Regions from separate parts of the Rhizobium atlanticum genome, predicted to be linked through region 1. Evidence: predicted binding sites of a transcription regulator. Region 1 holds the regulator's gene; each other region holds the start of a gene.
The links. Region 1 encodes LexA, which represses DNA repair genes until DNA is damaged. Its sites were predicted from a motif close to TGTTCNNNNTGTGTTCNG; they were not measured.
Positions count from the first base shown of each region.

Region 2: the regulator LexA is predicted to act here: its motif matches at 6,609-6,626, upstream of PH551_RS13490 (ATP-dependent helicase).
Region 3: the regulator LexA is predicted to act here: its motif matches at 2,298-2,315, upstream of PH551_RS03580 (DNA recombination protein RmuC).

Region 1 is NZ_JAQJCJ010000009.1:4,575-14,598, reverse strand. Features, by position in the region: gene lpxB (lipid-A-disaccharide synthase) at 1-196, shown strand, start outside; gene gltA (citrate synthase) at 225-1,514, opposite strand; gene PH551_RS14440 (hypothetical protein) at 1,710-2,000, opposite strand; partial or broken gene PH551_RS14435 (ComEC/Rec2 family competence protein) at 1,977-4,240, shown strand; gene lexA (transcriptional repressor LexA) at 4,221-4,937, opposite strand; gene PH551_RS14425 (VOC family protein) at 5,136-6,032, shown strand; gene kdsA (3-deoxy-8-phosphooctulonate synthase) at 6,029-6,874, shown strand; gene eno (phosphopyruvate hydratase) at 7,016-8,290, shown strand; gene PH551_RS14410 (FtsB family cell division protein) at 8,426-8,746, shown strand; gene pdhA (pyruvate dehydrogenase (acetyl-transferring) E1 component subunit alpha) at 8,892-9,938, shown strand; gene PH551_RS14400 (pyruvate dehydrogenase complex E1 component subunit beta) at 9,954-10,024, shown strand, end outside.
Region 2 is NZ_JAQJCJ010000008.1:58,299-68,322, reverse strand. Features, by position in the region: gene PH551_RS13545 (arsenate-mycothiol transferase ArsC) at 1-414, opposite strand, end outside; gene PH551_RS13540 (UPF0262 family protein) at 411-884, opposite strand; gene hisD (histidinol dehydrogenase) at 893-2,188, opposite strand; gene PH551_RS13530 (DUF2948 family protein) at 2,246-2,677, opposite strand; gene murA (UDP-N-acetylglucosamine 1-carboxyvinyltransferase) at 2,835-4,127, opposite strand; gene PH551_RS13520 (hypothetical protein) at 4,220-4,414, opposite strand; tRNA gene PH551_RS13515 (tRNA-Thr) at 4,571-4,645, shown strand; gene PH551_RS13510 (hypothetical protein) at 4,692-5,081, opposite strand; gene PH551_RS13505 (DUF982 domain-containing protein) at 5,343-5,585, shown strand; gene PH551_RS13500 (hypothetical protein) at 5,805-6,068, opposite strand; gene PH551_RS13495 (hypothetical protein) at 6,305-6,571, shown strand; gene PH551_RS13490 (ATP-dependent helicase) at 6,674-8,734, shown strand; gene PH551_RS13485 (MBL fold metallo-hydrolase) at 8,782-9,720, opposite strand; gene PH551_RS13480 (enoyl-CoA hydratase/isomerase family protein) at 9,960-10,024, opposite strand, start outside.
Region 3 is NZ_JAQJCJ010000002.1:232,918-242,941, forward strand. Features, by position in the region: gene def (peptide deformylase) at 56-571, opposite strand; gene PH551_RS03575 (globin-coupled sensor protein) at 670-2,166, opposite strand; gene PH551_RS03580 (DNA recombination protein RmuC) at 2,348-3,571, shown strand; gene PH551_RS03585 (ribokinase) at 3,651-4,550, shown strand; gene PH551_RS03590 (methyl-accepting chemotaxis protein) at 4,791-7,145, shown strand; gene ptsN (PTS IIA-like nitrogen regulatory protein PtsN) at 7,219-7,683, opposite strand; gene hpf (ribosome hibernation-promoting factor, HPF/YfiA family) at 7,757-8,332, opposite strand; partial or broken gene PH551_RS03605 (DMT family transporter) at 8,583-9,526, opposite strand; partial or broken gene rpoN (RNA polymerase factor sigma-54) at 9,615-10,024, opposite strand, start outside.

The sequences.
Region 1 (10,024 bases):
TCTGAACGATGTCGTCCGCGGCGCAAGCCTTGCACGCTGGATGGAAAGGCTGTCGGCCGATACCTATCAGCTGAAGGCCATGAAGGAAGGCTACGAGCTCATCTGGCAGCGCATGCAGACGGAAAAGCCGCCAGGTGAACAGGCCGCCGAAATCCTTCTCGACGTTTTGGAAAAGAAAAAACCCGGCCATTCCTGACCGGGTTTCTTTTTGAGCTCTGAAGCGATCAGCGCTTCGAAACCGGGATGTAGTCGCGCTTGGGTTCGCCGACATAGAGCTGGCGCGGACGGCCGATGCGCTGTTCTGGATCCTCGATCATCTCGTTCCACTGCGCGATCCAACCGACGGTGCGGGCAAGGGCGAAGAGCACTGTGAACATGGTGGTGGGGAAGCCCAGCGCCTTCAGCGTGATGCCGGAGTAGAAGTCGATGTTTGGATAGAGCTTCTTCTCGATGAAATATTCGTCGGTGAGCGCGATGCGCTCCAGCTCCATCGCCACTTCCAGCAACGGATCGTCCTTGATACCGAGTTCGCCGAGCACTTCATGCGTCGTCTTCTGCATGATCTTGGCACGCGGATCGTAGTTCTTGTAGACGCGGTGACCGAAGCCCATCAGGCGGAACGGATCGTTTTTGTCCTTGGCGCGGGCGATATATTCCGGAATGTGGTCGACCGTGCCGATTTCCGTCAGCATGTTGAGCGCTGCTTCGTTGGCGCCGCCGTGCGCGGGGCCCCATAGGCAGGCGATGCCGGCGGCGATGCAGGCGAACGGGTTGGCGCCCGATGAACCGGCGAGACGGACGGTCGAGGTCGAGGCGTTCTGTTCGTGATCGGCATGCAGGATGAAGATGCGGTCCATCGCGCGGGCAAGCACCGGATTGACCACATATTCCTCGCAGGGGACGGCAAAGCACATGCGCAGGAAGTTCGACGCATAGTCGAGGTCGTTCTTCGGGTAAACGAAGGGCTGACCGATATGGTATTTATATGCCATGGCGGCAAGCGTTGGCATCTTGGCGATCATGCGCAGGCTGGCGACCATGCGCTGGTGCGGATCGGTGATGTCTGTGGAGTCGTGATAGAAGGCCGACAGTGCGCCGACGCAGCCGCACATGACGGCCATCGGATGTGCATCGCGGCGGAAGCCGGTGAAGAAGCGGCTCATCTGCTCATGCACCATCGTGTGGTGCGTGACGCGATAGTCGAAGTCCTTCTTCTGCGCGGCCGTCGGCAGTTCGCCGTAGAGCAGGAGGTAGCAGACCTCGAGGAAGTCGCCGTGCTCGGCCAGCTGCTCGATCGGATAGCCGCGGTGCAGCAGCACACCTTCGTCACCGTCGATATAGGTGATTTTCGATTCACAGGATGCGGTCGAGGTGAAGCCCGGATCGTAAGTGAAGGAAGCGGTGTTCTTGTAGAGGGCACCGATGTCGATGACGCTCGGGCCGATCGTGCCGCTTTTAACGGCGAGGTCAACCGATTTGTCACCGATTTTTATTGTAGCGCTTTGATCCGTCATGCTGTCCTCCGAAATGTCGGTGGCGCCACAAAAGCGCCATAGGGGTTAAGCGTCCTTTCCGATAGCTATATGATCGTGACGCTAATGCCAAGTTACCGTGACGGCATTTTGTGCATTGCGGCATCACCTTTTAGGCACCGCAGCGATGAGCCGCACGCATAGCGGAAGCCGATGATTCGACTGGCCTTTTGCCGCTTACGATTTTCCCTCGTATTTCAATCGATTATCCTTGCCGGATTTGCTTGAAGGTTGCATTGTTAGCGCCTGGCGGGTGATCTTGGGCGGGGCATGCAGGAAACGACCACAGCCGAATTGCGGCCGCAAGCGGGCGTCGGCCTTGCCGATCCGCCAGATTTTCCTGCGCCTGCGGTGGTGACTCAATCGGTAAGGACACAGTCGCAGACCCCATTGCATCGTCGGCTGCTCGCCACCGCCGGGCAATCGCTGCGTGCCGGGGCCCGCATGCTGGGCGAAGAGGCCGATCATGGCCGCCTGCTGCTGTTCTCGCCGGTCTTCCTCGGAGCCGGCTCGGCATTCTGGTTTCTTGCGGCATCGGATGTTCCCCTCGTTGCATCGCTGCTCTGCCTGCTGGTGTCGGCGGCCGCGGTTTTCCTCACCGATCCCAGCCGACCGGCCTTGCGCGCAAGTTTCATGGCGCTGGCACTTTTCGCCGGCGGCATGCTCTCAGCTCAGTTCGAGAGCTGGCGGGCTTCGACGGTGATCCTCGATTCATCCGTGACGACGACGGTGACTGGCCGCGTCGAACGGCGGGAAGGCGACGGGCGCGGGCGCTGGCGCTACATTCTTGCCGTCGCCGGCACCGAGGCGCCGGAGCTGAAACGGCCGCCGAGACGCATCACCGCGATCGTCCGGGGCGCCGATGCGCCTTCCGAGATCGGCGACATCATTACCGGCAAGGCACGTCTGACGCCGCCGGCGGGCCCCGCACTTCCCGCGCTCAACGACTTCTCCTTCGGTGCCTATTCGACGGCATCGGCGCCAACGGTTTCTTCTATGGTGCGCCGGAGAAACTCGACTTGGAGGCAGGCCCGCAGGCGGTCAGGTCGACGGCGGACGCCCTGCTCGAATGGCTCTACCAACTGCGCAGCAGCATCGGCGACCGCATAAGATCGATCCTGCCCGGTGATACCGGCGCCTTTGCCGCTGCCCTGGTGACGGATGAACGGCGCGCCATATCGCACGCGACGACGGAGGCGCTGCGCCAGTCCGGCCTTGCCCATATCGTCGCGATCTCTGGCCTCAACATGGCGCTGTCGGCTGGCATCTTCTTCGTCGGCTTTCGGATGCTGCTCAGCCTCTTTCCCGGCGTCGCCCAAGCCTATCCGACAAAGAAGATCGCCGCTGCCGGCGCGCTCATCGCCGTCACCGCCTATTACCTGATCTCCGGTTTCGGGGTTTCGGCCGAGCGCGCCTTTATCATGATGGCCATCATGCTGATTGCCGTCTTCTTCGACCGGCCGTCGATCAGCCTGCGCAATGTCGTTCTCTCCGCGCTCATCATCATCGCCATTTCACCTTCGGAAGTATTGGGACCGAGCTTTCAAATGTCCTTTGCCGCCACATTGGCCTTGGTATCGGGCTATCAGTTGTGGAAGGACAGGCGTGTCCGCGAAAACGCTTTTCTGAAACTGCCGATCATCAGGCCGGTGGTTGCCGTCGCCGGTTTCTTCGGCGGCGTCTTCCTGACCTCGCTGATCGGCGGCTTTTCCACCGCATTGTTTTCGATTGAGCATTTTCATCGCCTGAAGGCTTACGGCCTGCCGGCAAACCTTGCGACGATGCCGATTATCTCCTTCATCGTCATGCCGGCCGGATTGTTGGCGATGTTGCTCATGCCTTTCGGTTTGGACGCTCCGCTCTGGAAGGTCGTCGGATTCGGCCTCGATCTGGTGATTGCGGTTGCCAAGACGGTGTCCGGCTGGGGCGGTGATATCGGCATCGGCCGCTTGCCCGGCTGGTATTTCGCAGTGGCGGTGGCAGGCTTTCTGCTGCTGACGCTGCTGCGCACTCGGCTGCGCCACGTCGGCACATCGATCATCGCCATCTCGACGCTCATCGTGCTGCTTCTGCCGGTTCCCCGGCCGCCGGATCTGGTGATTTCGGAGGATGGCAGTCTGGTTGCGGTCGTCGCGGCTGAGGCAATAGCTTCCAACCGTGAAAACCCGCCGGATTTCATATTCGACCAGTGGCAGAGAGCGCTGGTGCTGCCGACACATGATCCGCCGAAGATGCTGGATGGTCCGGCCATTCCGCCGGAAGGAGAAGACCGCCGTGTCAGGCTTTCCCGCGATCAGCAGAACGAAGCGAGTGCAGCGATGCGGGCAGCCGCCGCAGGCGGTGAAGCAAACCGTTTTTCCTGCGTCAAGAAGGCTTGGTGCACATCAAGACTTGGCAATGGCAATATCGTCACCGTCACCGTCATCGACAATGCCGCCTATCTCGGCCCGGCCTGCGATACGGCCGATATCGTCGTGACCTCGGTCCGTCTGCGTTTCAACAGCTGCCGTTCAGGCGGCACGCTTTTCACCGGCGAGACGCTGCGCAGGACCGGTTCGCTCGAATTGCGCTTCGCCGATGCCGGCCTGGAGGTCACCACCGCCTTCGATGCTTTGTCGCGACCATGGATGCGCCATCGCGCCTATGATTGGCGCAATGATCGTTTTACCGATTCCAGCCCATCCGGCGTCAGTGATAGCGACGGATGAGGCCGACGAGCTTGCCCTGCACCTTGACGCGGTCGGGCCCGAAGATGCGGGTCTCATAAGCCGGGTTGGCGGCCTCGAGCGCGATCGAGGCGCCCTTGCGGCGAAAACGCTTCAGCGTTGCTTCCTCGTCATCGACGAGGGCAACGACGATATCGCCGGGACTGGCGGTACTGCCGTTGCGAATGATCACGGTGTCGCCGTCGAAGATGCCGGCGTCGATCATCGAATCGCCTTTGACCTCCAGCGCATAGTGCTCACCGGAGCCGAGCATATCTGCAGGAACGACGATATCGTGGGTGTTGTTCTGGATCGCCGAGATCGGAACGCCGGCGGCGATACGTCCCATGACCGGCACGGAGACGGAGTTGCCATTGTCGGCGACCGGCTTTGGCGCAGCGGGGGCGGCGACCGGCTGGGGCTTGCCGAGGCTGCCCTCGATGACGCTCGGCGAAAAGCCGCGACGCTGAAGACTGGGGTTATAGGCCTCCGGAAGCTTGATCACCTCGATCGCCCGGGCGCGGTTCGGTAGGCGGCGAATGAAGCCGCGTTCCTCAAGCGCCGTGATCAGGCGGTGAATGCCGGATTTCGAGGCGAGATCCAGGGCATCCTTCATTTCGTCGAAAGAGGGAGGAACGCCGGATTCCTTCATGCGCTCATGAATGAAAAGGAGAAGCTCCTGTTGTTTGCGCGTGAGCATCGACGTCAGACCCCGTGATTGAAACAAATCCAGAACGGACACTATATGTTCCATATGTGTTCCGCAAGTAGCTAAATTTCCGTAAAAGTTCACGTCAACTCGCGGAGATTTTTATTTTCATTTGCTGGATTGGCGCACATGTCTTGCATTGAGGGAGGTGCTGTCGCACATCTCTTGCCGGTTTCAGGAGGGATATTCATGAACGCGCATTCCGCCAGGTCGCACCCGCTGGATCATGTCGTGCTGCCCGTGGTCAATATCGATCTGGCGCGTGAGAGGCTCGGCAAGCTCGGTTTCACCGTCGCCGCCGATGCGCGCCATCCCTTCGGAACGGAGAATGCCTGCGTCTTTTTCGCCGACAAGACCTATCTGGAGCCGCTTGGCGTGGCGAGTGTCGACGAGAGCGAAGCAGCGGCCCGCCAGGGCAACGTCTTCATCGCCCGCAATCGCGCCTTCCGTTTCCGCTGCGGCGAGGAGGGACTTTCTGCGCTGGCCTTCCTCAGCGAGGATGCCGACCTCGATCATAAGCGCTTCGTCAGCAACGGCGCGAGCGCCGGTGAGATGTTGCAGTTCAGCCGGCCGATGCGGATGCGGGACGGTTCGGAGAGCGTCGGCAGCTTTAAGCTGGCCTTTGCAGCTGATTTGCGCGCCCCCGATTTCTTTCTCTTTACTTGCCAGCGCATCACTTCGTTCCCTACAGATCGCGCCGCGCTGGAGACGCACGCCAATGGCGTGATCGGCATTGCCGAGATCGCACTTTGTGCACCGGACCCGGCGGCATTCGCCGCCTTCGTCGGGCTCGCGATTGGGCAGGCGGCGGTGGAGAAAACCGGTTTCGGCATGAATATCGCGGCATCGAATGCAAAGATCAGCTTGATGACGCCGGAAGGGCTGGAGGCCTATTTCGAGACCGCTGTCTCATCAGCCGATCGCGGCCTGCGGGGGCGGGCAATCCTCTTCAACGTCATCGATCTTGCCGTGACAGAAGCGCATTTGGGTGCTAACGGGATCACATTCACACGCAAGAACAATCGCATTCTGGTGAAGCCCACGCCCGGGCAGGGTGCGCTCTTCGCCTTCGAGGAAACACGATGAGCACCGACACGAATTCCGAAGTCAGGATCGGCGAAGGCGAAGGCCAGGTCGCTTTTTCCAATACTGGCCGCTTGTCGCTGATCGCCGGTCCATGCCAGATGGAGAGCCGGGATCACGCCTTCATGGTCGCCGGCACGCTGAAGGAGCTTTGCGGCAAGCTCGGCATTGGCCTCGTCTACAAGAGCTCCTTCGACAAGGCGAACCGTACCTCGCTCTCGGCTGAACGCGGCATCGGCCTGGAAAAGGGCATGGAGGTCTTTGCCGACCTCAAGAAGGAATTCGGCGTTCCCGTCATAACCGACGTCCATACGGCCGAGCAATGCGCCGAGGTGGCCAAGGTGGTTGATGTCCTGCAGATCCCGGCCTTCCTCTGCCGTCAGACCGACCTTCTGATCGCCGCCGCTAGGACCGGCCGCGCCGTCAATGTCAAGAAGGGCCAGTTCCTCGCCCCTTGGGATATGAAGAACGTTCTGAAGAAGCTCAACGCCAGCGGCAATCCGAATGTGCTCTTGTGCGAGCGCGGTGCCTCCTTCGGTTACAATACGCTGGTTTCCGACATGCGTTCGCTGCCGATCATGGCGGCGATGGGGGCTCCCGTCATTTTTGACGCCACCCATTCCGTGGCGCAGCCGGGCGGGCAGGGCGATTCCTCCGGCGGCCAGCGCGAGTTCGTGGAAACGCTGGCGCGCGCGGCAGTGGCGACGGGAATTGCCGGCGTCTTCGTCGAAACCCATCAGGATCCCGACAATGCACCGTCCGACGGGCCGAACATGGTCTATCTCAAGGACATGCCGCGACTGCTCGAGAAGTTGCTTGCCTTCGATGCGATCGCCAAGGCCTAACGTTCAACAGGCTGACATGATCGTGGTCTAGGCCACGATGCCATACACCTTCGAAGGCGGGAAATTGCGCCATTGTAATTTGCACGCCTTCGATTATGACAGGCTTCGAACGACTTATCACCCACCGAGCAGGAAGAACCCATGACTGCAATCACCGATATCATCGCCCGCGAGATCCTCGATAGCCGTGGCAACCCCACCGTCGAAGTCGACGTCTATCTCGAAGACGGCAGCATGGGCCGCGCGGCCGTTCCCTCGGGCGCCTCGACGGGCGCACATGAGGCGGTCGAGCTGCGCGACGGCGGCAAGCGCTATCTCGGCAAGGGCGTCGAAAAGGCGGTCGAGGCCGCCAACACCGAGATCTTCGACGCGATCGGCGGCATCGACGCCGAAAATCAGATCCAGATCGACAACATCATGATCGAGCTCGATGGCACGCCGAACAAGTCGCGCCTCGGCGCCAACGCCATCCTTGGCGTCTCGCTCGCCGTCGCCAAAGCTGCGGCCCAGGCATCCGGCCTGCCGCTTTACCGTTACGTCGGCGGCGCTTCCGCCAGCCTCCTGCCGGTGCCGATGATGAACATCATCAACGGCGGCGCTCATGCCGACAACCCGATCGACTTCCAGGAATTCATGATCCTGCCGGTCGGCGCCGATTCGATCGCCGACGCCGTGCGCATGGGTTCGGAAGTCTTCCATACGCTCCGCAAGGAGCTTGCCGCGCAGGGCCACAACACCAATGTCGGTGACGAAGGCGGCTTCGCTCCCGGCCTGAAGAGTGCGCCCGAAGCCCTCGACTTCATCATGAAGTCGATCGAGAAAGCAGGCTACAAGCCGGGCGACGACATGTGCCTCGGCCTCGACTGCGCCTCGACGGAATTCTTCAAGGACGGCAAGTATGTTCTGGAGGGCGAAGGCCGCACGCTCGAGTCGGGCGCCATGGCCGAATATCTGGCCGAGCTCGCCGGCAAATACCCGATCATCTCGATCGAAGACGGCATGGCCGAAGACGACTGGGAGGGCTGGAAGGCGCTGACCGATCTGATCGGCAAGAAGACTCAGCTCGTCGGCGACGATCTCTTCGTCACCAACTCGGCCCGCCTTCGCGACGGCATCCGCATGGGCGTCGCCAACTCGATCCTCGTCAAGGTCAACCAGATCGGCTCGCTGACGGAAACGCTTGATGCCGTTAACACGGCGCATAAGGCAGCCTATACAGCCGTCATGTCGCACCGCTCCGGAGAAACGGAAGATTCGACCATTGCCGATCTCGCCGTCGCCACCAACTGCGGCCAGATCAAGACCGGCTCACTGTCGCGTTCTGACCGTCTCGCCAAGTACAATCAGCTGATCCGCATCGAGGAGGGCCTGGGCCCCCAGGCCCAATATGCCGGCCGCTCGATCATCAAAGGCTGATCCGATCTGATTTGCAATGCTCGACCCGCGCCTCACCGGCGCGGGTTTTTTCTTGCCGGCGGTTACGGTCAATGAACGGTTAATCTCTGCGCGTTATGCTGAACGAATTGGTAATGCGTTCAAGAGCATGCGTGTATGTGGACAAAGCATCATAAGAAGAGAAAGCTCGGCCGCTTCGTCATCCCGGCTATGACGGTCGCCTTCCTTTCCTATTTCGGTTATCATTGCATCCATGGCGATTATGGCCTGCGGGCGACGGAGACGTTCGAGCGTCAGCGCGTCGCGCGCGAAAGAGAGCTTGCCGTCCTGAAGGCGAAGCGCGAACATCTGGAAAGCCAGGTGGCGCTGCTGAGTGACGGCTCGCTCGACAAGGACATGTTGGACGAAAAGGCGCGATATCAGCTGAATATGTCGCGTGCGGACGAGATCGTCATATTCAAACATTATTCCAATTAACCGAAATCAGGTTAATTGGAATTTCTGATTTATTTCCAATAACTTAGCGTCGAATACGAGCCATGCAATTATGGCATTGCTGTGGTCATATTTCTTCCCTATGGTACGCGCCACCGAGAAACGACAAACCCATAGGGAGGGTTGAATGGCGCCGCGAAAGACCGCGACCGTTTCCAGCCGCAAAACTGCAGCAAAACCAGCAGCCAAAGCATCGAATGGAGGCCCGGTGGCCGACTTCGATCGGGATGAGGAACTCAAGGCCTATCGCGAGATGCTACTGATCCGCCGCTTCGAGGAGAAGGCCGGTCAGCTTTACGGCATGGGCTTCATCGGCGGCTTTTGCCATCTCTATATCGGTCAGGAAGCTGTCGTCGTCGGCATGCAGATGGCGCAGAAGGAAGGCGATCAGGTCATCACCGCCTATCGCGACCACGGCCACATGCTGGCAACCGGCATGGAGGCGCGCGGGGTCATGGCGGAACTGACCGGGCGCCGTAGCGGCTATTCCCACGGGAAGGGCGGCTCGATGCACATGTTCTCGAAAGAGAAGCATTTCTACGGCGGTCACGGCATCGTCGGCGCCCAGGTTTCGCTCGGAACCGGCCTTGCCTTTGCAAACCACTACCGCGGCAACGGCAATGTCGCCATCGCCTATTTCGGCGACGGCGCTGCCAACCAGGGCCAGGTCTACGAGAGCTTCAACATGGCGGCTCTCTGGAAGCTGCCGATCGTCTATATCGTCGAAAATAACCGCTACGCCATGGGCACCTCGACCGCCCGTGCCACCGCTCAGTCGAATTACTCGCTACGCGGCTCCGGCTTCGGCATTCCCGGCATTCAGGTCGACGGCATGGACGTTCGCGCCGTCAAGGCGGCGGCCGACGAGGCGCTCGAACATTGCCGCTCCGGCAAGGGCCCGATCATTCTCGAAATGCTGACCTATCGTTATCGCGGCCACTCCATGTCCGATCCGGCGAAATATCGCACAAAGGAAGAAGTGCAGAAGATGCGCTCCGAACAGGATCCGATCGAGCAGGTAAAGGCACGCCTCATCGAAAAGGGCTGGGCTTCCGAAGACGACCTGAAGGCGGTCGACAAGGATGTTCGCGACATCGTCGCCGACAGCGCCGACTTCGCACAGGCCGATCCGGAGCCGGATGCATCCGAGCTCTACACCGACATTCTGCTCTAATCGGGGAGGGAACCCATGCCTATCGATATCCTCATGCCCGCCCTCTCTCCGACGATGGAAGAAGGCACGCTGTCCAAATGGCTGAA
Region 2 (10,024 bases), on a different contig from region 1:
GACCTCGCGATAGCTGTCCAATATCTGTTCGCGCGTCCCGCTGACGACCGTCGGATCCATGGTCGGCCAATAGACGACGTCGACCGCGTTCGACCGCGTCAGTTCCAGCGCCGCATGATGGGCCTGCGGCGAAAGCGTGATGATCAGATCGAAATAATCGTCCTCGAGTTCATCAAGCGTCTGCGGCTGGCGGCGCCCAAGGGAAAGCCCGATTTCCTCAAGCACGACATCGACGAAGGGATCGCGCTCGCCGGCGCGAACGCCGGCCGACCTTATATAGGTATTGGACGGCAGAATGCTACGGGCGATCGCTTCGGCCATCGGCGAGCGGATGGCGTTCAGCCCGCACATGAAGAGGATCGCGCCCGGCCTCTTCGCGTCTTCGACATCGCCGGCAAGCTCCATCGCCGTCATCCACGCCAGTAGAGCACGCAGACCAGCGTGAAAAGCCGCCGTGCGGTGTCGAAATCGACCTCTATCTTGCCGGCCAGCCTGTCTTTCAGCGTCTGCGAGCCTTCATTGTGGATGCCCCGCCGGCCCATGTCGATCGCCTCGATACGGCTTGGCGTCGCCGATCGGATCGCTTCGTAATAGCTTTCGCAGATCATGAAGTAATCCTTGACGATCCGCCGGAAGGGGGTAAGCGACAGGATGTGGGTGGCGACATCGCCGCCTTCTTCCGTCTTGATGGCGAAGACCAGCTTCGAATCGACCAGCGAGATGTTCAGCCGATAAGGGCCGCCGGAATGGCCGAGTGGCTCGAAGCTGTTCTCCTCGATCAGATCGAAGATGGCGACGGCGCGCTCATGCTCGACATCGGGCGTCGAACGGCCGATCGTATCGTCCAGGACGACGTCGCAAAGCCGGAATTCGCCCGCCGCCATCCCCTCACCTAATCGAGGTTGAGGCGGATCGCGACCGACCGCGCATGGGCATCGAGGCCTTCGGAGACCGCAAGCGCGATCGCCGCCGGGCCCAGGGTGCGCAACTCACCCGGCCCAAGGCGCAGGATCGAGGTGCGCTTGACGAAATCGAGCACTGATAGACCGGAGGAAAAGCGGGCCGAACGCGCCGTCGGCAGCACATGGTTCGAACCGCCGACATAATCGCCGATGACCTCGGGCGTATGAGCACCGACGAAGATCGCGCCGGCATTGCGGATGCCGTCGAGCAGCCGGTCGGGATCGGCGACGGCGAGTTCGAGATGTTCGGCTGCGATGCGATTGGCAAGCGGAATGGCCTGCTTCAGATCGGCAACGAGGATGACCGCGCCAAAATCGCGCCAGCTTGCCGCTGCCGTCTCGGCGCGGTTCAACGTCTTCAGCTGGCGTCCGACCGCTTGCTCCACCGCCTTGCCGAATAGGGCATCGTCGGTGATGAGGATCGCCTGGGCGCTGGCATCGTGCTCGGCCTGCGCCAAAAGGTCGGCAGCGACCCAATCGGGATTGTTGTCCTTGTCGGCAATCACCAGCACCTCGGAGGGGCCGGCGATCATATCGATGCCGACGGTGCCGAAGACGTGGCGCTTGGCGGCGGCGACATAGGCATTGCCGGGACCGGTGATCTTGGCGACCGGTGCGATCGTCTCGGTGCCATAAGCGAGAGCGGCGATCGCCTGAGCGCCGCCGACACGGTAGATCTCGGTGACGCCGGCAAGCCTGGCGGCGGCGAGCACCGCCGGATTGACGGCACCGCCGGTGGCGGGAACGGCGATGACGATGCGGTCGACCCCGGCGACCTTGGCCGGCACCGCATTCATCAATACCGAGCTCGGATAGCTTGCGGTGCCGCCCGGAACATAGAGCCCGACCGCCTCGATCGCCGTCCAGCGCGAGCCGAGACCGACGCCCATGTCGTCCTCGTAGATATCATCCTTCGGCAGCTGACGGCGATGGTGGCTCTCGATGCGCAAGGCCGCGAGCTTCAGCGCGCCCAGCACTTCGGCAGGCACCGCCTCGATTGCGGCGTCAATCTCCTCAGGCGTGACGCGCATCGGCACTTTGGCAAAATCGATGCCGTCGAATTTCAGCGAATATTCGGCCAGCGCCACATCGCCGCGCGCCCTGACATCATCGATGATGGCACGGGCGACTGAATTCACATCCTCGGACACTTCGCGCTTCGTCGTCAGAAAAGCGGCAAAATGCTGCTCGAAACCTTCCGATGCCTGATCCAGCCAGATTGCCAAGAGCTATATTCCTTCTCAACTCGAACCGCGATGTTCAAACTTCAGGCATCAGGCCCTTTAGGGGTGGCGGGGTTTGGAAGCCGCCTGCCATGCGCCGCCGATATCAGCCATCTGGACCTCGATACATTCGACGTCGAGCGCAATCGAGGCCGTTCCAGACAGCGCCAGCTCGATGGTGCCATCCGGCCCCTCGCCCTTCTTCTCGAAACGCAGCGCCAGCAGCGACAGCACCTCATCGCGTTTGCCGCGATCGACGCCGAGCGAACGGACGGCAAGCACGCGCTTGAACACCAGAGCGGCGCGGCGGCGCTCGAAACCCTTGCGCTTGCGCGCGGCACTTTCCCAGACGAAACGATTGGCGGCAAGCGCGAACTGGGCACCGCGCGGCGACCAGTCGATGTCGCCGACCTTGAAGACGCTATCCTGCATATGCGCAGAAATGATCGCGAGGTCCTCGTCATCAAGCGCAACAAGCTTCAGGTCGGTCATTCAGGCTCAATCCCCAGAGCAGGATGCCGAAAAGTGCGAGCAGTTTTCGGACGACATCATGCTTTTGCTGTTTAACAGGCATCGCCGGAATGGCGATGCGTCAGACAAGGGAAATAAGATGCTGCGACCGATTACGCAACCGGAATGAAGGTCTCTCTTACTCGCTGATGCGCTCGACGACGGCGCCGCAGCGGGTCAGCTTCGCTTCGAGCCGCTCGAAGCCGCGGTCGAGGTGGTAAACGCGGGAGACTGTGGTTTCGCCCTCGGCGGCGAGGCCGGCGATGACGAGCGAGACGGAGGCGCGCAAATCGGTCGCCATGACGGGGGCGCCGCGCAGGCGCTTGACACCCTCGATCTTCGCGGTCTGGCCCGAGAGCGTGATCCTGGCGCCGAGCCGGGCAAGCTCCTGCACGTGCATGAAGCGGTTTTCGAAGATCGTCTCGGTGACATGCGAGATGCCGGAGGAGCGGGTCATCAGCGCCATGAACTGTGCCTGCAGATCCGTGGGGAAGCCCGGGAAAGGATCGGTGACAATATCGACCGGCTTGATGCCGGCGCCGTTGCGCCTGATGCGCATGCCGTTATTGGTCGCGGAGATGTCAGCGCCAGTCCGGCGCAAGGTTTCCAGCGCGGTCTCGAGCAGCGCCACATCGGTATTTTCGAGCACGACGTCACCGCCGGCCATGGCGACGGCCATGGCGTAGGTGCCGGTCTCGATGCGGTCCGGCAGGACGCGATGACGCGCGCCCGACAGCGAGGTGACGCCTTCGATGGTGATGGTCGAGGTGCCGGCGCCTGATATCTTGGCGCCCATGGCGTTCAGGCAGTTGGCGAGGTCGGCGACTTCGGGTTCACGGGCGGCGTTGCCGATGACAGTAGTGCCGCGGGCAAGGGTCGCGGCCATCATCAACACATGGGTGGCCCCGACGGAGACCTTCGGGAAGGTGTAGCGCGCACCGATCAGCCCGCCGTCCGGCGCCCGGGCATTGATATAGCCGGCATCGATCTCCATGGTCGCACCGAGTGCCGTCAGGCCGTCGATGAAGAGATCGACGGGGCGCGTGCCGATGGCGCAACCGCCCGGCAGCGAAACGCGGCAATGGCCCTCACGCGCCAAGAGCGGCCCAATAACCCAGAAGGAGGCGCGCATCTTCGAGACCAGTTCGTAAGAAGCGGTGGTATCGACGATGGTGCGGCAGGTGAAATGGATCGTGCGGGCGTAGGAATCCTCCTGGCGCTCGCGGCGGCCGTTGACGGCGACATCGACGCCGTGATTGCCGAGGATGCGCATCAGAAGCTCGACGTCTGCCAAGTGCGGCACGTTTTCCAGCGTCAGCGTGTCACTGGTCAGAAGCGAGGCGATCATCAGCGGCAGTGCGGCATTCTTGGCGCCGGAAATCGGAATGATGCCATTCAGCTCATTACCGCCGACAATTCTGATACGATCCATGTGCGCTTACTTCCTGAAAGTTCTGCCTTGAAAGAAGGAGTGAGGTGTTTAGGGGATTTATGAAGAGGCTTCAATTCGCCAGGGACGGAACATTACGATTCGTCCATTTTTGCGGCGGGCAGCCCGTTAGTTTCGTCGGCCTGGCCGGAACGGCGGGCACGCACCTGCTGTTTGCGTCTGGAAAGATTTTCCCTGAGCTTTTCGGCGGCGCGCTCGCGGCGCAGTTTCGCCTGTGCCTCGATCGCCTCTTTACGGCTCTTCTGGCCGGCTTCGGTCTTGTCGTTCATGTCAACAGAATTAGCCGAATTCGCGCCGATCCAAAAGTCCCTTGCATCTCTATCCACGCGAAGTTGGATTTTGCGGCTTGCGCTTGTCGTCAAGCTGTGGCAATAGCCGCCCCGTTCCCGCAATTGAGCCGCCCGGCTCCACGCGGATCTGGTCCTGCTGCCGTAGCTCAGTGGTAGAGCACACCCTTGGTAAGGGTGAGGTCGGTGGTTCAATCCCACTCGGCAGCACCAGTTTTCTTTCAGCAGCGGACATTATTACGTCTGCGCTCGATGAGCGCTAGGGACAAGTGGGAAGCAGCACGCTACCGTGAGCGCAATCGGGAACATCAGTTTCGAGACGATAGGGCATGGATGGCGACAGGGCCCATCTGTCAAGAAGCTCGGCATTTACCCTCACAGGCACTCCATCGTAGATGTCCTCGACATACCATTGCTGTAATGCCTCTTCGCGCATCAAGCGTGCGCGAAAGGCAGCGATATCGATCGCGTGTACAAACTGACTGACGGCGGTTTGCAGATATTCCAGCTGCATTCTTGGGAGGACGTCAGAGTGTATACGCGCCAGGAAGGCCTCTTCGGCTGACATCTCTGCGCCGCCGGCGAACGCCGGCAGTGCCAGCGCCACTGAGAGAAAAGCAGCCTGAATCAAATTTCGATCGAAACCCATGTCGAGCCCCCAGCTTTCCGAACACGGTAGCGGTAGCATCGCGCTAGCGGCATACAACTTATCTGCGACTACTCAAAATTGCTCCGGTCGCGCACACCCAGGCGATCCGCGTCACTCAAGCTGGCAGTGGCCTGATCAGCAACAAACGATTCACCATTGTTGACGGCAAAAATCGCGCTAGAATGCCTACCATGGCGGCGTCCGTCCTGAGAATGGGAGGCGCAGCATCCTGTTTCTGTCGACAATCTTGGAGGAGTATCGATGGCAACTGAACGATGGAACAGCCCGGTCACGGTCGGTTTCGAAGATGCCGATGCGCGAACGGTTACCGGGCCGTTCGATGCGTTGAAATGCCTAGCGGATTTCTGGCCGAGTTCGCGCGGGCTTCATTATATCAAGGCGCGCAGCACCTGCCGGGCAGCGCTCGACGGGCGCAAGAGCGTGGAGGAGGCGAGAGCCGAGTTCCTGGCGGCGGCCGAAGAGGCGAAACTGAAGCTGCACTAGCAAGGCCGTCGGCTATTGTCGATTTGATCGGCATGACGTGCCGGAACGATACATTGTCTAATTTTTGCTTAACCTTGCATCCAGCAGGCGCCGGGTTTTGGCGCAAAAGGCGTTGCGCCTGGGACAGGTGCTTCGATAGAAAACAGGCAGCCATCATGATGATGGTCAGAGGCTCGTCACCGGAAAAGCAGGCGAGCCTCGTTCGAGCAGATCGGATTTTCAGCAGTCCGCCCCGCCTTCATTTTCCACCTCGAGATAGCCTACACCGATGATCGTACCGTCCGCCGCGCGAATGAAGGACGGCAGATAGTGCGGCTCTGCCGGCTTGCACGCGGCCGTCTCGGTGTATTCGTTGAGAGCGATCTGGTCCTTCGGAAGGGCGGAATAATTCGTGCCGGTTTCGAGTGAGGCATAGGCGGAGCCGGCAAAGACACCGCAACCGATAATCAAGGTCGTTGCCCAGAGGCGAAGAAGCGACTGCATGATGGTCTCCAGCGTTTCAGGTCCGGCATTTCAACACGTGGGGGCTCACTTGGTTCCCTCAGCGCCGCAACAGGCGGCTATGCACATAGCTTCGGCCGACGATGCTTCCGCTATCTAGGCCGCCCGTCGACACCGCCGCGCCGACGCACGAAACCTTCAAGAGGGCTGCGGGCAGGCAGCCCTTGGCGAAGGAGGCTACGCCTTCCATATTCGGTTCGAAAAGAGGGATGACGACGATGAAAGTGCTTCTGCCCGCCTTTGTTGCCGCGGTTTTGCTGGCCGGCTGCTCCTCGGCTGATAGCCCGGCGCTGGAACCCATTCCCGGGAGCATCACCTATGGCGGCCAGCCACGGACCAAGCTCACAAAATCCCCGATCGGCAGCGCCGTCTACAATCAGTTCTACAATGAGACGGGGCAGCGCGTGGAGGAAACCTATATTCTTCAGCCGGACCGCAGCTTGAAACTGGTGCGGCGCGAGGTGGGACCGGATTTTCCCGATTGAGGATCGCCGCGCCGCAGACTTGACAGCGGCTGAAATCGCGAACATTCAAGGAACATCTAATCTTCTCGCAGTGATTCTGCGGGAGCCCGACCGGACGGCTGGATGTATCTCGAAAAGCTCAATCCCCAGCAGCGCATGGCCGTCGAGCACGGCACGCTCACCGACGGCAGTCATATTGCCGGGCCGCTGCTGGTCATTGCCGGCGCCGGCTCCGGCAAGACGAACACGCTGGCGCATCGCGTCGCCCATCTGATCGTCAAGGGCGCCGATCCGCGCCGCATCCTGCTGATGACCTTCTCGCGCCGGGCGGCCGCCGAGATGGCGCGGCGCGTCGAGCGCATCTGCCGTGATGTGCTGGGTTCGAATGCCGGCATCATGGCCGATGCGCTCAACTGGTCCGGCACTTTCCACGGCATCGGCGCGCGGCTGCTGCGCGATTATGCCCAACAGATCGGCCTCGATGCCGATTTCACCATTCACGACCGCGAAGACAGCGCCGATCTGATGAACCTCATCCGGCACGATCTCGGCTTCTCAAAGACGGAAAGCCGCTTTCCGTCCAAGGGCACCTGCCTTGCCATCTATTCCCGGGCGGTGAATTCGGAAACCGCGCTCGACCAGGTGCTCCGCGACGCCTTTCCCTGGTGCGCGGCGTGGGAGCAACAGCTGCGTGAGCTTTTCGCCTGCTATGTCGAGGCGAAGCAGGCTCAGAACGTGCTCGATTACGACGACCTCCTGCTCTACTGGGCGCAGATAGTCGGCGAGAGCGTGATTGCCGAGGATATCGGCAGCCGCTTCGACCATGTGCTCGTCGATGAATATCAGGATACGAACAGGCTGCAGGCCTCGATCCTTCTGGCGCTGAAGCCCCAGGGACAGGGGCTGACCGTCGTCGGCGACGACGCGCAGTCGATCTATTCCTTCCGTGCGGCGACGGTTCGCAATATCCTCGATTTTCCCGCCGCCTTCAGCCCGGCCGCCGATATCGTCACCCTCGACCGCAATTACCGCTCGACGCAGCCGATCCTGGCGGCGGCGAATGCCGTCATCGATCTCGCCTCCGAGCGCTTCACCAAGAATCTCTGGACCGAGCGGCAATCGGCGGAGCGGCCGCGCCTGGTTTCTGTGCGGGACGAGGCCGAGCAGGCGCGTTATGTCGCCGACAAGGTGCTCGACAATCGCGAGGAAGGCCTGAAGCTCAAGCAGCAGGCCGTGCTCTTCCGCGCCGCCCACCACAGCGGGCCGCTGGAGGTCGAGCTGACCCGCCGCAACATTCCCTTCGTCAAGTTCGGCGGGTTGAAGTTTCTCGACAGCGCGCATGTGAAGGACATGCTGGCCGCGCTTCGCTTTGCGCACAATCCGCGCGACCGGGTGGCGGGCTTCCGGCTGATGCAGATCCTGCCGGGCGTCGGGCCGTCGACGGCGCAGAAGGCGCTCGATCTGATGGCCGAGGATGCGAGCCCGTTGTCTGCTCTGGCGTCTATGCCAGCGCCGCCACGCTCCGGCGAGGACTGGACCGCCTTCGTTTCGATGCTGCAGGAGCTGAAATCCGGCAAGGCCGGCTGGCCGGCGGAAATCGAGCTGGCGCGGCAATGGTATGCGCCGCATCTGGAGCGGCTGCACGAGGACGCTTCGACACGGCAGGCCGATCTGTTGCAGTTGGAGCAGATCGCCGGGGGTTATGCCTCCCGCGAACGTTTCCTCACCGAGCTCACGCTCGATCCGCCGGATGCGACCAGCGATCAAGCCGGCGTGCCGCTTCTCGACGAGGACTATCTCATCCTGTCGACCATCCATTCCGCCAAGGGCCAGGAATGGACGAAAGTCTTCATGCTGAACGTCGTCGACGGCTGCATTCCGAGCGATCTTGCGGTCGGCACCACCGCCGAGATCGAGGAGGAGCGCCGGCTGCTCTACGTGGCGATGACGCGCGCCCGGGACGGTCTCGACCTCGTCGTGCCGCAACGTTTCTTCACCTATGGGCAGAACGCCCAGGGCGACCGGCACGTCTATGCTTCGCGCAGCCGCTTTATTCCCGCGACACTGCTGCAGTTTTTCGAGGCCTGCAGCTGGCCGCAGGTGAAGTCGGAAGCCGCCGCTCAGGCGCAAGCGCGCCAGGTGCGCATCGACGTCGGCGCCCGCATGCGCGGCATGTGGCGATAGATCGCGTTGCATAGATTGGCTCTATGCAACGCTCTTTGGTTCGGCGCTCAATAGTCCCAGAAGACCGGCACCCAACGGAAGGCTTCGCCGTCCACCGCCACCCGGCCGACGGACGGGAACGGCAGGTGCGTGGCTACCAGCTGTTCACCGGTCGCCGCCAGCTCTTGCAAAAGATCGCGGCGGACACGAGCCGCTTCTTCGGGATCATGTTCGAAACCATTGTACCAGTCGGGGTGCTCGAACCCGACCGCAAAGATGGCGTCGCCTGCGAATGTCAACCGGTCGCCGCCGGACGCCAGGCGGACCACGCTATGTCCGGGAGTATGGCCGCCGGTGCGTTGGGCCACCACACCAGGCGCCACCTCGGATTGCTCGTCGAACAGCGTCAGATGGCTGCCATACTCGCTCAGGAAACGTTTTGCCGTCGCACGGAGCGCGTCAGGGAAGCCGGGCGGCATGGATACGTGGCTGAAATCGGGCGCTTCCCAGAACTTCGCCTCGGCAGCCGCCACGTGAATCCTGAGGTCTGGGCGCAGTCGGTCCTTGACCCCTTCGACCAGCAGCCCGCCGATGTGGTCCATGTGCAGGTGCGTCAGCACCACGTCGGTCACGGATGCCAGATCGATGCCGGCGCCTTCCAGTCGCTTGATCAACTGACCCGCGCGCGGCAAGTTCAAGTCCGGATCCAGCCCCAAGCCTGCGTCGATGAGGATGGTCTGGCCGCCGCTGCGCACCAGGACCACGTTCAGCGCCCAGTCGAAAGCGTCCCGCGGCAGGAACATATCATCCAGCCAGACCGCCCGGTCGGCCGCGTCGGCGTTATGTCCCAGCATCGCGGTTGGAAGCGGCAGCACACCATCGCTGATGATCAGCACTTCGATTTCGCCGGTCCGTACCGCGTAGCGCGACGGAACCAATTCTTCATGTTTCGGACTGCCAGGCTCCTGCTGACCAGTCGTTCGGGTTCTTGCTTCTGCCTGCGACATGATGCGCTCCTGTTTTGATCGAGAGATGTCCGTATGGGTCACGTCGCGGACACTATGCCGAAGCGTATCTGGCGGTCGATCGGGTCAAGGGAGAGAGAAAGCTAGGCTTTAGGACAGGGCGGCCTATGGTTTCGGCGTGTCGCGCCGGAGATTTGGTATTGAAGAGACTGGCAACAGGAAGCAAAAGGCTCTCACCCGACGCACGGTCCCGCGCATTCGGCGTTCAGAGGATGATAGCGTCAGAGTGAAAGCGGCGGGTCGGCCGGTTCCAAGAAACGTTCGACCGTTTCCGTCTTCACGGCCT
Region 3 (10,024 bases), on a different contig from region 1:
TCCATTATGATATCAATGATATCATAATGCCGTTGAAGCCCATTTTCAATCGTCGTCAGAGGGCCTTGGACTTTGCCGCCTTGGTGAACTTCTTGATCACCATCTCCCGCTTCAGCCGCGAGATATGGTCGATGAAGAGCACGCCGTTCAAGTGATCGATCTCGTGCTGCAGGCAGGTGGCGAGCAACCCATCGGCTTCCACCATCTGTTCCCTGCCCTCGCGATCGAGATACTTGACCGAGACGACAGCCGGGCGCTCGACCTCGGCATAATAGTCCGGAATCGACAAGCAGCCTTCCTCGTAGACCGAGCGCTCGTCGGACGATTTGACGATCTCCGGATTGATGAAGACCTGCGGCTGCTTTTCCTCGCCCTCGCGGGAGACGTCAATGACCAGCATGCGGCGCGGCACGCCGATCTGGATTGCGGCGAGGCCGATGCCCGGCGCGTCGTACATGGTTTCCAGCATGTCGTCGGCAAGGCGCTGCAGGTCGGCATCCACACGCTCGATCGGCTTGGAGAGCTGACGGAGAATGGGGTCGGGAAGAATGATGAGTGGCTTGATGGTCATGGGCGTTCCCATAACCCATCTTTTCCCGCTATGGAATTATCCGGCGGGCGGGGAAGACGCTTTTTTGCATACCCGCCCGGAATTTCGCCATATTTGAATCAGGCCGCCCGGCGGGCACCGACGACGGCGTGGCCTTCCGAACGGACGCGGAAGCGGCGCAACAGCTCGATCAGCTGGTCCACCTCGTCCTTGAGGCGGCGGGTTTCCGCCGACGTGCGCTCGACCATGCCGGAATTCTGCTGGGTGATTTCGCCCATGCTGCGGATCGCCACGCTGACCTCGTTGACGCCGATCGCTTGATCGCGGGCGGCGGCGGCGATATCGGCGACGAAGCGGTTGATGATATCGATGCGGCTGATCATATCGTTCAGCGCCTCGCCGGTGCTCGAGACGATGCCGACACCCTCGTTAACCTGACTCGAACTCTGCGAGATCAGGTTCTTGATCTCCTTGGCAGCATCGGCCGTGCGCTGGGCGAGCTGACGGACTTCCTGCGCGACGACCGCAAAACCCTTGCCGGCATCACCGGCGCGCGCCGCCTCAACGCCGGCGTTCAGCGCCAGAAGATTGGTCTGGAAGGCGATTTCGTCGATGACGCCGATAATTTTGGAAATCTCCGTCGAGGATTTCTCGATACCGGCCATCGCCGACACGGCGCTGGTGACGAGTTCGCCCGAATTCTTCGCCTTCTGCTGCGTCTCGCGTACGGCGTCCGAAGCCTTCTCGGCATTGGCGGCGGTCTGGCCGACGCTGACGGAAAGCTGCTGCAGGGCAGCCGAACTCTCCTCGACGCCGGCCGCCTGCTGGGCAGTGCGCAATGCGAGATCGTTGGTCGCATTGGAGATGACGTCGGCGCCATTCATGATATGGCCCGACGTGTCGCGCACCGATGCGAAGGAATGGCGCAGCGCCTTGACGGCACGGTTGTAATCCTCGGCCATCTGCCGAAAATTACCGGGCAGGCCGGATGGCAGAGTGGCCTCGAGATCGCCGCTCGACAGCGCCTCCAGACCGCGGCGCAGCTGCTCCAGCGCCATCGCCTGATCGGCCTCGGCCTGGGCACGCTGCTCTTCCAGAGCCTGGCGCTTGGCTTCAAGCGTCTCGAGGTAGACCGAGATCGAATAATCCATGTCGAGCATGCCGGCCTTGATGACCGCCGACAGCCTTTCGGCGAGCAATTTGCCCTGCTGGCGCGCAAAGACCGACGGCCACTGCTTCTCCATGATGCCCTTGACGAGCTCGGACAGAACCAGGGCATAGCCGCCGACATACCAGCGCGGCTCCAGCCCGATGCGGGCGTGCGTGCGCCCGACCGCGGTCACGCCGTCGACGTAGGTTTCGTCGAAGGCGCCGCCTGCAAGCTTGCCCCAATGATCCTGCTGCCGCTTCTTGGCATGAGCGACATGGTTCTTGTCGGCGAAAAAGCCTGAGACGGCGGGGGTCTTGGCGATCTTGGCATAGAACTTGTCGAGGGCACCGCCGATTAGCTCTGATATGACGGGGCTGAGATCCCGTATCGACCGGCGCGCCGCCTCGTCCAGTTCGATGAAATCGAGGCGCTGCCTGAGTGCACTGTCGGTCTGCTGGGATGTCATGGAAATCTCTGTACTTGGCGCAACGGCGCTGGAGGGAATTCTGCGGCACAGATTTTGGCGAATATGGTTGAGCAATGGTTAAATCGGGGGCGATTTTCTGCATCGGTGAGGAAAAAGGCGACAGAGGATTTCGTTCACGTTTTGATCTATGTATTGCCGCAGCTTCTGTTATGGTTGCGGCATGACCGTTCATTCCGAATCGCTCGCCCTCTCCAACGCCTCGCTGAGTCCGGCCATGCTGGCGCTTGCCGGCGGCGTTTTTGTCGCCTTCGTGCTTCTGGTGATCATCCTTCTCTTGCGCAGCGCCAGCCTCCGCCGCGAGCAGGCGGAGGAGGCGAGCCTGCGGGCTGGCGAAAGCGAGGCGCGCATGGCCGAGCTTTTGAAGATCCAGGCGGAGATGCAGGGCCGCATCACGGCCATGGCCGAGGTTTTTGGCGCGCGTCAGAGCGAGCTCAACCAGGCAATCAGCCAGCGTCTCGACGGCATGTCGCAGCGCGTCAGCTCGACGATCACCGAGCAGACGAAATCGACGCATGAGAACCTGCAGCGCCTGCAGGAGCGGCTGGCGGTCATCGATGCCGCGCAGAACAATATCCAGACGCTCGCCAAGGACGTGGTCGGACTGCAGGCGATTCTCTCGAACAAGCAGACGCGCGGCGCCTTCGGCCAGTCACGGATGGAGACGATCGTCTCGGACGGCCTGCCGATGGGCGCCTATGCATTCCAGCAGACGCTCTCGAACGGTTCGCGGCCGGACTGCACGATCCGCATGCCAAACGGCGCGCCGCCGCTCGTCATCGATGCAAAGTTCCCGCTCGAAGCCTGGAACGCCATCCGCGACGCAGCCAGCCCCGAGGCCGGCAAGATCGCCAGCCAGCAGTTCCGCCGCGACATGGAGATTCATATCCGGGATATTTCAGAGAAATATCTGATTCAGGGGGAAACCCAGGAGACGGCTTTTCTCTTCGTGCCGTCGGAATCGATCTTCGCGGAGATCCATGAGAACTTCGAGGCCCTGGTGCAGAAGGCACACCGCGCGCGCATCGTTATCGTCTCGCCATCGCTGCTGATGCTGTCGATCCAGGTCATCCAGGCGGTGCTGAAAGACCAGCGCATGCGGGCGCAGGCGCATCTGATCCAGGGCGAGGTGGCGCTCCTGATGGACGATCTCGGCCGCCTCGACGAGCGGGTGCGCAAGCTGCAGGGCCATTTCGCTATGGCGCAGAAAGATATCGACATGGTGGTCACGTCAGCCGACAAGCTCACCAAACGCGGCGCCAAGATCGGGGCGCTGGAATTCGAGGCAGGCGGCGACGCAAAGCCTGCCCGCGACGGCGAGGTCCCGGCCAAATCCGTGGAAAGCCGTACCGGCCTTCTCAAGCTTCGGGTGGTTGACGAGGAGTGACCGCTTCGGGCAGTGTCTCGACCCATGAAATAGCAGGAGCATGATGTCATTGGCATGCTCCAAAAGACGGGACAGCCTGATGATCACAGTTTTCGGATCCATCAACATGGATCTCATCGCCACGACCGAGCGACTGCCGAAGCCCGGCGAAACGGTGGCCGGCAACGGTTTTGCCACGGCCGCCGGCGGCAAGGGCGCCAACCAGGCGCTGGCAGCCCGCCGCGCCGGCCGCTATGTGCATATGGCCGGCGCCGTCGGCAAGGACGGCTTCGCCGCCGATGCGCTCGCCCTGCTCGATGAAGCGGGAACCGATCTCTCCCTCGTCAAGCATATCGACGGTCCCACAGGAACGGCGCTGATCCTGGTCGGCGGCGACGGCGAGAACATGATTGCCGTGGTGCCGGGCGCCAACGGCCTGGTCGCGCCCGCCGATGCGGAAACCGCGATCGGCCGCATGCACGAAGGCGACATACTGATGTTGCAGCTTGAGGTGCCGGTCGCGGCCGTCGAACGCGCGCTCTCGGCCGCACGCGCCAAGGGCATCACCAGCATCCTCAACCTCGCCCCACTGATTCCCGATGCGCCGCGTCTCGGACGCCTCGCCGATATCGTCATTGCCAATGAGACTGAGTTCGAGCGACTTGCCGGACAGGACGGCATGGACGCAGGAGCGCGCGAGGCAGCGCTTGTCCGCCTGCATCATGAAACCGGCCAGACCCTGATCGTGACGCTCGGCGGCGATGGCGTCATCGCCATTCGTGACGGGGTCCTCTCAAGAGCGCAGGGGCTGGCGATCGATCCTGTCGACACGGTCGGAGCGGGAGACACCTTCTGCGGCTATTTCGCCGCCAGCCTCGATGACGGGCTTGATTTTCCGACAGCGCTGCGCCGCGCGGCCGTCGCCGGTTCGCTCGCATGCCTCAAATCAGGCGCGCAACCGTCGATTCCTTTGAGTGGGGAAGTCGCAGACAGAATATAGCCTGGCCTGCCTGCGAAACGTCGGCAGATGTCCTTCAATTTTAAAGGAGATTTCTGCGGTTTTGCTCATATAACCACTTAAGTTTCATTTAAATTTAACAGGTCTCCGGCGATCCTCCCAGCGATCGCCGGATCGTCGCATGTGCGGATCCGCGGCTGATGCGGCTGCTCCATGACGGTGCCATGCCTTCGCTCCTGCGCCGAAGAATGCCCGTTCGGCGCATCCTTGCCTGAGGAACCCATGTTCATTTTTCGCATGAAATCGCTTGCGGCGAAACTTATCGCCATCACCGGCATTGCCATCGCGCTTGTTCTCATCGCTTCGAACTTTTTCCTCATCGGCCAGACCAGGGATCGCGTTCAGATGCTGACCATGGATCAAGCCAATCTCGAGGCAAAGTCGATCGCCAATGAGATCGCCGCCAATGTCGGCGAACTCGCCAGCGCTGCCCGCAGCATGTCAGGCGTCATCGGCCGAGCCCACGATGGAAAGTCGCTCGATCGCAAGGGCATGATCAACGTGCTGAAAGCCAATCTGGAACAGAATGCCTTCGCCTTCGGCAGCTGGTTCTGCGAGCAGCTTGGTGCGCTGGACGGAAAGACGACCCAGATTGCCAACAACAATGACGAAGGCACCAACAAGAACGGCGCCTTCACGCCCTATTGGTCGAAAACCAAGGATGGCGGCATCCAGTATTCGACCTTCGACAATGATTATACCGCTGAGTGGTGGAAGCTTGCTGCCGACAGCGGCAAGGGCGCGATCACCACGCCTTACATGGCCGAGGGAACCGACGTACCGACGCTGCTGACTTCCATTGCCTATCCTGTCATGTCGGGCGGCAAGATGATCGGCGTCGGCGGCGTCGACATCTCGCTGAAGTCGCTGACCGATAAGCTTCAGGCGCTGCACCCCTTCGGCTCCGGCCGCGTGACGCTGCTCTCGCAGGCCGGCAACTGGATCGTCGCGCCGGTCCCCGACCTGATGACCAAGCAATATGACGGCGAAGGCGCCGACGTCGTCAAGGCGGCGCTGTCGAACAAGCAGCCCGGCCTCGTCCGAAACCTCACCTATGACGGCCTCGATCCTTTCGACCGCGTCGTCTATCCATTCAAAGTCCCCGGTGTCAACGCCACCTGGGTCGTGCTTGTCGACGTCCCGCACACCGCGATTAACGCGCCGGTGCAGGATCAGACCTACATGATGATCGCCACCGGCCTGATCGTGCTCGGCGCGGTGATGCTGGCGCTCTATTTCGCCGTCCGCTCGCTCGTGCAGAGGCCGCTCGGCAGCCTTGTCGCCAGCGTCAAAACGCTCAGCGACGGCGAATATGCCGAACCCGTCGCGGCCCAGGACCGTACCGACGAAGTCGGTTCGGTCGCAAAGGCACTCGAAGGGTTCCGCTTCAAGCTCGCCGACTCCAGGCGCCTCGAAGACGAGGCCACCCACCAGCGACAGGCCGCAGAGGCCGAGCGCGGCCGTTCGGAATCGGAACGGCAGCAATCGGTGTCGCTGCAGCGTCGCATCGTCTCGGTCGTCGGCGCCGGCCTCTCGGAATTGTCTCAGGGCAATCTGGGTTACCGCATCACCGAAGATTTCCCCGGCGAATACGGCAAACTGAAGCAGGATTTCAATGCCGCGCTTGCAAGCCTCGAAGAGACCATCAACACGATGAATCTCAGCGTCGTCAATATCGGCGCCGGCACCGGCGAGATCAGCAACAGCGCTTCCGATCTCGCCAAACGTACCGAGCAGCAGGCAGCAAGCCTGGAAGAGACGGCGGCAGCGCTCAACGAGCTCACCGCCCAGGTCGATTCCAGTGCCGAGAATGCCCGCACGGCTGCCGACAACGTCAATCTCGCCTGCCAGGATGCCGAGAAATCAGGCGAAGTGGTGCAGAAGGCCATCGCCTCCATGCAAGGGATCGAGCAGTCTTCGACGGAGGTATCGCGGATCATCGGCGTCATCGATGAGATCGCCTTCCAGACGAACCTGCTGGCGCTGAACGCCGGCGTCGAAGCGGCTCGCGCCGGCGAAGCCGGCAAGGGTTTTGCCGTCGTCGCCCAGGAAGTGCGTGAACTCGCGCAGCGTTCGGCCACTGCCGCCAAGGAGATCAAGACGCTGATCAACACCTCGGCCGTCCAGGTCAAGGAAGGCGTCGATCTCGTCGGGCGCGCCGGCGGGACGCTGCACAAGATCGCAGAACAGGTGATGGGCATCAACAGCCTCATCCGGCAGATCTCGGCATCGGCCAGCGAACAGGCGGTGGGGCTGAAGGAAATCAACCAGGCCATGAACCAGATGGATCAGGTGACGCAGCAAAATGCGGCGATGGTGGAGGAAGCGACCGCCGCCAGCGTGGCGCTCAACGATGAGGCGCAGACGCTGAAGACGCTCGCCACGCGCTTCAGGGTGTCCGGTTCCGCCAACGCGACCGCGCTCGCCTCCGTGGCGAGGCAGATGCGTGCGCCGGCTGCGGCCCCCTCGCACTTGGCAACCGCTCCTGTGGTCCGCCACGCGCCGGCGACCCGCCGCACCACACCTCAATCGCATGGCTCGGCCGCCGTGGCTCGGGATAACTGGGAAGAGTTCTGACCGTTCAGCCCTGGGTAAATAAAAAATGCGCCTGCGAAATCAGGCGCCTTTTTTCATTTAGGGATTATGCAGCTCAAGCAGCGTTCGACGTCTGCTCTTCGTTGAGGAAGGCGTAGATCGCCGAGGCGGAATCGGTGGCCCGCAGCTTTGCAACCAGGTCTTGATCGCGCAGGACGCGGGCGATGCGCGACAGGGCTTTGAGATGGTCGGCGCCGGCGCCCTCCGGCGCAAGCAGCAGGAAAACGAGGTCGACGGGCTGGTCGTCCAGCGCTTCAAAATCGACAGGCTGCTCCAGCCGGGCAAAGATGCCGACGATGGAATGAATGTTCACCAGCTTGCCGTGGGGAATGGCGATACCGTTGCCGACGCCGGTCGAACCCAGGCGTTCGCGCTGCAGGATGACGTCGAAGATCTCCCGTTCGGAGAGCCCGGTGATCCTCGCGGCTCTTGCCGCCAATTCCTGAAGCAACTGTTTCTTGGAATTTACTCTGAGGGCGGGAATGATCGCATCCTGATGGAGCAAATCTGCCAATGCCATTTCTTTTTCCTTCTGTCGCCGGGATCAGTTGATGCGAGGAGCGGCGGCGATACCGCCGCTCACCACTCTGATCTCAGCCTTTGATATTGGCCGAATCGATCCAGCCAATATTTCCGTCGTGCCGACGATAAACGATGTTCAGATGTTCCTTGCCGGGACTGCGGAACAGGAGAAGCGGCTCGTCGGTCATGTCGAGCGCCATCACGGCGGTGGCGACGGACATGGTCTTCAACTGCTTCGTGCTTTCAGCGACGATTGCCGGGGCGAAATCGTCGGGAATTTCATCCTCGTGATCAGGAACGGAGTCCATGACCGTATAGGAGACTTCTGCAAAGCCATTCAGGTGGTTTCCGGCATGGTGGTCCTTCAGCTTGCGCTTGTAGCGACGCAGGCGTTTCTCGATGCGTTCGGAAGCGGCGTCGAAAGCAAGCTGCGGATCCGTCGCTTCGCCGGCGGCATGAAGCACCACCCCGCTGTCGAGATGAAGCTTGCAGTCTGCCGAGAAACGAGAACTCGCCTTTTCGACGGTCACCTGGCCGGAATACCCCCCATCGAAGTATTTCGTGATGGCCGTTCCAATTTGGTCCTCGATCTTTTGGCGGAAGGATTCACCAATTTCCATATGTTTCCCGGATACACGCACACTCATGGAGTTTCCCTTCTTATGGTCGTTTGCGGGTATCAGTTTACGCCAAGCCTCGGGTTCATCCAAGCACTTCGCGCAATCTCAAGCAAGATCGGCGTAGGCCTGCGGTCCTCGGTGCCCTTGGGATGATGGGGATAACTTCAAACGCCGTTCACGGCGACGATTGCGGCGGGCTTCTAGCCAGAGGTTGCCGGAAAGTCAATAGGGCGCCGAATCAGCTCCGGGCGTGCTCGCAGAAGGTGTAGCAAATCTCCTACGGAAGGAGCCTTCCGGCGACTTTCCCTTCATCAGCTCCCGCGCTTCGTGCCTGCGTTGCGCGCGGCATCGTCATGGCGATGACACCGAGAATGACGCAGACCAGTCCGATCCACGCCGTCGGGCTCAGCCTCTCGCCGAGAAAGACGATACCGATCGCCACACCGATCGGCACACCGAGATAGGCTTGCGACGTGGTTCCGACCGAACCCAGCGTCTGAACGAGGCGGAAATAGATCGTAAAGGCAAGTGCCGTCGAAAAGGCAGAAAGGGCAAGCAGCGCCAGCACCGATGCGGCCGAGGGATCGAGCCCCCAGGGCCGGTCGACGAGCAGGCTTACAGGCATCAGAATGACCGCGCCCGAGATCAGCGAACCGGCCGCCGGCACGGCAGGATGGAGGCCTCTAAAGTTCTTGCTGAAAATCGCGGCCCCTGCGTAACAGATGGTTGCCAGGATGATGGCGAGTTGCGCCATCAGGCTTTCGCCTAGACCGCCGAGCGCTTCGACGCCGATGACGAGGCAGATGCCGGCAAGCCCGGAGACGACGCCGAAAAGCTTTCGCGCCGTCGCCGGCTCATGGCGGGTTATCGACACGGTCAGCAGGAAGGTGAAAATCGGCGTCGCCGAATTCAGGATCACCGCCAGTCCGGCATCGACGGACTGCTCCGCCCAGGCGATCAGCGTGAAAGGAAAGACGCTGTTCAGGCAGGCCTGAACGACGAACAGGCGCCATGTCGCGCGATCGCGCGGCAGGCGGACATGCCGATGGCGAAGCACGGCCAGCAGAATGGCGCCGGCGATCAGTGTGCGCACCGCGATCAAGGTCACCGGCGGGATCGTTTCGACCCCGATCTTGATAAAGGTGTAGGAAGAACCCAGAGGGTCGCAAGCACCAAAAGCAGGACAAGTTCTCTGGTAAGGTTCGGCTTTTGCGGCGTCATAGGCACATCGATCTTCGTTCAAGACGCGGGAGAAATAGGCCAATTTGGAAGGTGGATGCTTCGATCCAGATCGAAGCGTGCTGCTGCGTCAGAAGCCCGCGACTTTGGCGAGCGCCCGCTTCTCGCGGCGGCGCTGCACCGAGGAAGCGATGTTCATCGCTTCCCGGTATTTCGCGACCGTGCGGCGGGCGAGATCGACACCGCCCTTCTTCAGCATGTCGACGATATCGTCATCGGAGAGCACCGCGTCGGGACTCTCCTGCATAATCAGCGCGCGGATTTTGTGACGCACGGCCTCGGCCGAATGGCTGTCGCCGCCCTCGACCGCGCCGATCGACACGGTGAAGAAATATTTGAGTTCGAAGAGGCCGCGCGGCGTCAGCATATATTTGTTCGAGGTGACGCGGCTGACGGTGGATTCATGCATCTTGATCGCCTCGGCCACCGTCTTCAGGTTCAGCGGCCGCAAGTGGTCGACACCGTGCAGCAGGAAGGCAT